One region of the Enterobacter cloacae subsp. cloacae ATCC 13047 genome, then DNA from elsewhere that is predicted to be linked to it. Evidence: riboswitches for the same ligand, from Rfam matches in the RefSeq annotation. Region 1 holds a riboswitch; each other region holds the start of a gene.
The links. Region 1 has a riboswitch for thiamine pyrophosphate ahead of thiC (phosphomethylpyrimidine synthase ThiC). Riboswitches for the same ligand answer to the same signal wherever they lie in the genome.

Region 1 (2,196 bases):
TTTATGGTGCGACAGGCACCATTTGGCCATGATAGAGCCGCCGCGCGAGACAATACCGGTCAGACGCTTCGCCGTCATCGGCACGTAGCGCAGCAGCACGCCCGCGTGAATGGTGAAGTAGTCGACTCCCTGTTCAGCCTGCTCCAGCAGCGTGTCGCGGAAGGCTTCCCAGGTGAGGTCTTCGGCAATACCGTTCACCTTCTCCAGTGCCTGATAAACGGGCACCGTTCCGATAGGCACCGGGCTATTGCGCAGGATCCACTCGCGGGTTTCGTGGATGTAACGCCCGGTGGAGAGATCCATCACCGTGTCCGCGCCCCAGCGTGTCGACCAGACCAGTTTTTCCACCTCTTCTTCAATGGAGGAGGTCACGGCTGAGTTGCCGATATTGGCGTTGACCTTCACCAGGAAGTTGCGGCCAATGATCATTGGTTCAGATTCCGGGTGATTGATGTTGGCAGGGATAATCGCGCGGCCAGCGGCCACTTCATCACGCACAAACTGCGGCGTGATGTTTTCCGGCAGACGTGCCCCGAAGCCTTCACCCGGATGCTGGTGGCGTAACACCTCGCTGCGGATACGCTCGCGACCCATGTTTTCACGAATGGCGATAAACTCCATCTCCGGCGTAACGATGCCCTGGCGGGCATAGTGCAGCTGGGTAACGCATTTACCCGCTTTCGCGCGTTTCGGCGTCAGCAACCCGGCGAAGCGCAGCTCATCAAGACCATCGTCCGCCAGACGCGCTTTGGTGTACGCCGAGCTGCGGTCAGAGAGCTCTTCGCAGTCGTTACGCGCGTCAATCCACGGCTGGCGCAATTTCGGCAGCCCCTGCTGAACGTTAATGGCAACCGCAGGATCGCCGTACGGACCGGAAGTGTCATACACCGGAACGGCTTCGTTATCTTCATACTGCGGGTGCGCTTTGCTGCCACCGATAAGGGTCGGGCTAAGCTGGATTTCACGCATTGGCACGCGGATATCCGCCTGTGAACCGGTGATGTAAATGCGTTTTGAGTTCGGGAAAGCGGTGCCTTCCAGAGTGTCGATGAAGTGTTGGGCTTGTGCGCGCTGTTCGCGGCGGGTCAGTTTTGTTGTAGACATAGCTCATTCCAAAAGTGAAGGACATGGCTTGTCAGACGACGGATGAAGCAAGAGAGGATCGCCCTGGGGGCGATACAACAGCAGTGTGACTCTTGTTCCCTTCGCAGGTATTAGCCTGATCAGGTTCCGCGGATCCCGAATTAACGGTCTCAGCCCGTGCTTGCACACTGGGCACTCCGACAAGAAAAATCCCCCTCCGCAGAGGGGCGAATGGTTGTAAATTACTCGTTAACGATTAAGAACTCAAGCAGGTCGCGCGACGTTATCTTCGTGGCTCACATCCAGGCCGTGATCCAGGGCGAGGGCGATCAGCTTATCTTCCAGCGTGAATCGCTCTTCCAGCGCTTCGCCGAGGTCGGAAAGCGCCTGCTGAAACTCAAGATAGTTATCGTGATCGATAGCGTTCTCAAGCGTGGAATCGTAGTAATCCATGATCTGCTGGGTGTTAGCTTCCAGCAGCGGATAGAGTTTGCTGGCTGCTAAATACGGTGTAGTCCCTTCCATTTCGCGGATAATGCGTTCATAAATATTGAAATGGCCGTCGGACAGATAGTCGACCAGGCTCTGACAAAAATCATCCAGCGCTTTTTCATTCAACCGCATAAACGATTCTTTGCCAGGCTTAATACCGACCAGATTGTAATAAGCCACGAGTAGATGCTTGCGCACATGTAGCCAGCGATCCACCAGTTTGTTACTTCCTCTAACGCGCTCAGTCAGGCTCTCTAGCTGGTTTAACATGGTTGACTCCGCAAGGTTGAGAATTGAATCTGCTTATCCAAAATGTAACCACAATGCTAACAACATGTCAGTGAAGCGAAGGTAGTGCAATAGATATGGATCGTATTATTGAAAAATCAGATCTGGGTTGGTGGATCGTCAGTCACGAACAAAAATTATGGTTGCCTGCCGGGGAAATACCCTATGGCGCAGCAGAAAAATTCGATCTTGTCGGCCTGCCCGCGCTGAAGATCGGGGAATGGCAGGGTGAACCCGTGTGGTTGATCCAACAGCCACGCCGCAATGACATGGGATCGGTTCGTCAGGTGCTGGATCAGGATGTGGGCCTGTTCCAGCTGGCGGGCCGGGGCG
Region 2 (2,196 bases), 610 kb from region 1:
GAAAGAGAACCGGATGACGTGCCAGAGATAGCTGTCGTGCCAGAGAGAGAGCAGATCACTCTCTGGCGCGTTAAACCACAATGCCAGAAAAGCACCCAGACTGACCGCCACCATCACTACAGCGGCGAGCAGTCCGGGAAATAACCAGCCGGGAATTAGCGGCTGACGGCGCGTTGCCATTCACTTACCCATGCTGCTCGCTGCGCGGCGACCTGCTGCGGCGTAAACTCCAGCGAGGTTTGCGGTTTGGTCAGTTGCTCAAAGCCCGCAGGTAGCGTCACGTTGGTCACCGGATACATCCAGTTACCCGTAGGGATCGCATTCTGGAACGCCGGGGAGACCATGAATTTCAGAAACTTCTCGGCCAGTTCCGGCTGCTTGCTGGCGGCAGTGCGGGCAGCCACTTCCACCTGCAGATAATGACCTTCAGCGAAATCAGCGGCGGCGTAGTTGTCTTTCTTCTCGGCGATAATGTGATAAGCCGGGGAGGTGGTGTAGCTCAGCACCAGGTCGCTCTCCCCTTTCAGGAACAGGCCATAGGCTTCGCTCCAGCCTTTGGTGACGGTCACGGTTTTGGCGGCCAGCTTCTGCCACGCCTCCGGCGTTTTATCACCGTATACCTTCTGCATCCACAGCAGCAGGCCCAGACCCGGTGTGCTGGTGCGCGGATCTTCATAAATCACGCGCCATTTCTGGTCGCTTTCCACCAGCTCCTTCAGGCTTTTCGGCGGGTTCTTCAGCTTGTTTTTGTCATAAACAAACGCAAAATATCCGTAATCGAACGGCACAAAGGTGTCGTTTTTCCAGCCGCCCGGCACGTTAACCGCATCTGCCGCTACGCCGCTTTTGGCGAACAGTTTCGTTTGCGAGGCCGCATCCAGCAGGTTGTTATCCAGGCCGAGTACCACGTCGGCCTTGCTGTTTTTACCTTCCATACGCAGACGGTTAAGCAGCGAGACGCCATCTTCCAGCGCCACGAATTTCAGTTCGCAGTTGCAGTCGGCTTCAAAGGCTTTTTTGACGACCGGGCCTGGGCCCCAGTCGGCAGAAAAGGAGTCGTAGGTGTAGACCGTCAGGACGGGTTTTGCGAAAGCAGGCAGCGCAAACAGCGCCAGCAGGGGAAGCACTTTTTTTAACACTTTGCACCTCAAGGTTGAGTGGCAAAGGATTTTGAGCGACAGCCTCAAATCCCTTCGCCGGCGTTATCCGGATCAGGTTCGACGGGTATTATCTCAGCGCACATCAGTGATGCAGCACCCCGTTGAGAACGGCGCTATTGTAATGATTTGGCGAATATTACGAAAGTGTTATGGCTCTGGTGGCGCAAACCAGGCGGATTTAAAATCAAACCAGCCCAGCGTATTCATCCGTAACCCCCGCATACTGCGCTGGCCCTGGATCATCAGCCAGTGGTGGATCAGCGGCACGATTGCCTGTTCGGCCAGCAGCGCCTGACACCAGGTGGCCAGGTTCATCTCACCCGCGCGCCACTGCGCCGCATCCTGCTGCCAGTCCCGATCGATACAGTGCTGGATCAGCGGGACTTCATACAGGTGTGAGAAGAGCGAGAAATCGAGCGGCAGGGTGAAGTTGGCGCTGTTCAGCCAGATATCGCTGGTCAGTTCCCCCTGGTGCCATTCGTCATAGTCCACTTCCCTGATGTCCAGCCGGACGCCTTCTGCGGCCAGCAGTCTGGTCATGATCCTGGCAATAAAACGGTGCTCCACATGCTCGCGGTAGTAGGTCAGGGTGACAGACTCCAGCCCTGCCGGTTTGTCACAGTGGGCAGGTCGGGCATGATGCCAGCGAGGAAGCAACCCGTACGCCGGAAACCAGTACGTCTGATACTGTTCTTCCGCATGGTAAATCAGATTGGAGGGAGATAAGACGTGGCTGATCCATTTGCGTACCGCCTGATTGGCCCCGCGGTGGGTGCGGCTGTCAAACAGCAGGTAGTAGCAGCCCTCCTCAAGGCGGCTTTCCACCGCCTTTTCGCCTGTTGTGGGGCCTTCAAGCGTCAGCCCGGCGCTGAGCTCTTCATTGAGATCCGGTAATACCCAGACGTTCACTTCGTCGATCAGCGCCCGGTAGCCAAAATAGTCATCAAACGCGCGAATTTTCAGCTGGTTATTGGTGTTACGCGACACGGCATAGGGCCCGGTGCCAATGGGCTGGCTGGCAAAATTGTGCAGCGAT
Region 3 (2,196 bases), 2.1 Mb from region 1:
AATACCGAGTCCAGCTGTGCACCGACAAAATCAGGCTCGATACGGTAGACCGACTGCACGCCACGGGTGTTTTGCGCCACCAGGGCGGTAATGACCGAGCAGCCGTACGCGCCAAGCGCCGAGAATGTTTTCAGGTCGGCCTGAATGCCCGCGCCGCCGCTTGGATCGGTACCGGCAATCGTCAGAGCATTAATTCGTTTCATACCTGTGCCTCCAGGTTGTGCAGCGCATCAAGGAACGCGCTGGCAAAGCTGGCCGGCCCGTGAGACTGCGCAACGGCGATCGTTCCGGCACGCTTCATCCATCCGCAGGCAGCGGCAACATTATCCAGCCGATCGCCCGGCAGCGAGCAGCTCGCCGCCACAACGGCAGAGAGCGCGCACCCGGTACCCACCACGCGCGTCATCAGCGGGTCACCGCCCGTGACCGTGCGGGTTCGTTGTCCGTCCGTAATGTAATCCACCTCTCCGGTGACGACCACAATGGCATTAATCTGGCGGGCCAGCGCCTCGGCAGCAGGCACCGCGCTTGCGGCGGTGTCGGTGGTATCGACACCGCGCCCCCCTGCGCTCATCCCCGCAAGGGCAAGAATTTCCGACGCATTGCCGCGAATGGCGGCTGGTTTCAGGGCAAGGATTTGATGACAAAAGCGGGTACGGAACGCCAGAGCGCCCACCGCAACCGGATCAAGCGTCCAGGGCTTGCCTGCCGCCACCGCGCTCTCGATGGCCCGACGCATCGACTGGGCGCGGGGCGTGGTGAGGGTACCGACGTTAATCAGCAGCGCATCGGCCATCCCGGCAAACTGCTCGGCCTCTTCGGCTTCAATCACCATTGCCGGAGAAGCGCCAAGCGCCAGCAGAACGTTGGCCGTAAAGGTTTGCACGACATCATTGGTCATACAGTGCGTAAGCGGGGAACGGGTCCGGAAGTGATGTAAAACGTGTAAATCGAGCAGGTCAGGCTGCATAGGTTCGCTCCTGCCTTGCGTGAAGAAGCGATGACCAGGGGAGGCATCTGACTTCCCTACGCTGGCATTATCCAGATCAGGTAATACGGGTATTTCTCAGCCTTCACAAAGAAGGGCACCCCGAGTCAAATAAAAAAATCAAAAGCTTGTGATTAACGTTCCGTTAATCCCTGTTCTGGATCATGCCAGTGGGAAGCCAAAGACTCAACCCTAAAAAATGCTCTGTGTACCAGTTTGTGTCTCACGTTGGGTTCTACAAATAAACAGCAGGCACAAAAAACCGTCCTTAAGGCGGCTTAAGAAAACTATTTCATTCGTGATGATTAAAATTAAATCTATTTTCTGCATACGTCTTCTTCATGCAGTCGAAGTGCTTTTGCCTACTCTAATTGGAATGCAAAGAACAGACGGGAGCGGCTGAACTTGATACGGTCAATAATGATATGTGTAGGGTAAATAGCGACAATACGTCCCATTTGTTGGAAGATTTAGGGTGATTTAACATATAGTTAATTATTGTGAGCCATCCCTATTGGCTTTGTAAGCCCGGCAACAGGAGATCAATAAAAAACTAAAATCAACCAGTTAGACGAAATTCAACTCAAAAGCAATACAGATCGCCTGTGTGAATATTGTATAAATGGAATTGGAGAAAGGTCTAATTTGACTCCTTTTTGGAACATTATCTTTGTTATGCGAAGTCATTGTATTGTAGCTAAATTGAGATGTCCCTATCTGACCAATTGACCTGTCCGCATTACAGTCTCATCACAGTGATCAGTACATTCAAAGGATGAGACTTGTGCGTATGTCGCTGTCGAGATAACTGGTCTAAGTTCTGTTGTGCCATGATTAACTGGAATAAAAAAGGCGCAATTAGTAGCTATCAGTTCTCCAGCTATCATCCCACTCAGAAGAAGCGATGAAATAATCATCATCTGAACGTTCATAATTATTTATAAGTTCATTCAAATGGCGACGTTCTTTCTCAGGTCTGAATTTTACCATTTCACGTAATGTAATCAAGGTGACCTGCTCCCCGTTGATTAGTACACCCCGATGTTAGTAATGTCTTCATAAGCCACATGAGGACATCCCCATGAAGAAGCGTTTTTCCGACGAACAGATCATCAGTATTCTCCGCGAAGCCGAAGCTGGGGTACCCGCCCGTGAACTCTGCCGCAAGCATGCCATTTCCGATGCCACGTTTTACACCTGGCGTAAGA

Region 2: another riboswitch for thiamine pyrophosphate. It lies ahead of thiB (thiamine ABC transporter substrate binding subunit); the one in region 1 lies ahead of thiC (phosphomethylpyrimidine synthase ThiC).
Region 3: another riboswitch for thiamine pyrophosphate. It lies ahead of thiM (hydroxyethylthiazole kinase); the one in region 1 lies ahead of thiC (phosphomethylpyrimidine synthase ThiC).

The regions. Positions count from the first base shown of each region.
Region 1 is NC_014121.1:255,635-257,830, forward strand. Features, by position in the region: gene thiC (phosphomethylpyrimidine synthase ThiC) at 1-1,104, opposite strand, end outside; TPP riboswitch at 1,184-1,293, opposite strand; gene ECL_RS01240 (Rsd/AlgQ family anti-sigma factor) at 1,348-1,845, opposite strand; gene nudC (NAD(+) diphosphatase) at 1,941-2,196, shown strand, end outside.
Region 2 is NC_014121.1:863,037-865,232, forward strand. Features, by position in the region: gene thiP (thiamine/thiamine pyrophosphate ABC transporter permease ThiP) at 1-180, opposite strand, end outside; gene thiB (thiamine ABC transporter substrate binding subunit) at 156-1,139, opposite strand; TPP riboswitch at 1,171-1,271, opposite strand; gene sgrR (HTH-type transcriptional regulator SgrR) at 1,308-2,196, opposite strand, start outside.
Region 3 is NC_014121.1:3,489,870-3,492,065, forward strand. Features, by position in the region: gene thiD (bifunctional hydroxymethylpyrimidine kinase/phosphomethylpyrimidine kinase) at 1-203, opposite strand, end outside; gene thiM (hydroxyethylthiazole kinase) at 200-970, opposite strand; TPP riboswitch at 1,007-1,103, opposite strand; gene ECL_RS16910 (hypothetical protein) at 1,847-1,996, opposite strand; one part of gene ECL_RS16915 (IS3-like element ISSen4 family transposase) at 2,070-2,196, shown strand, end outside.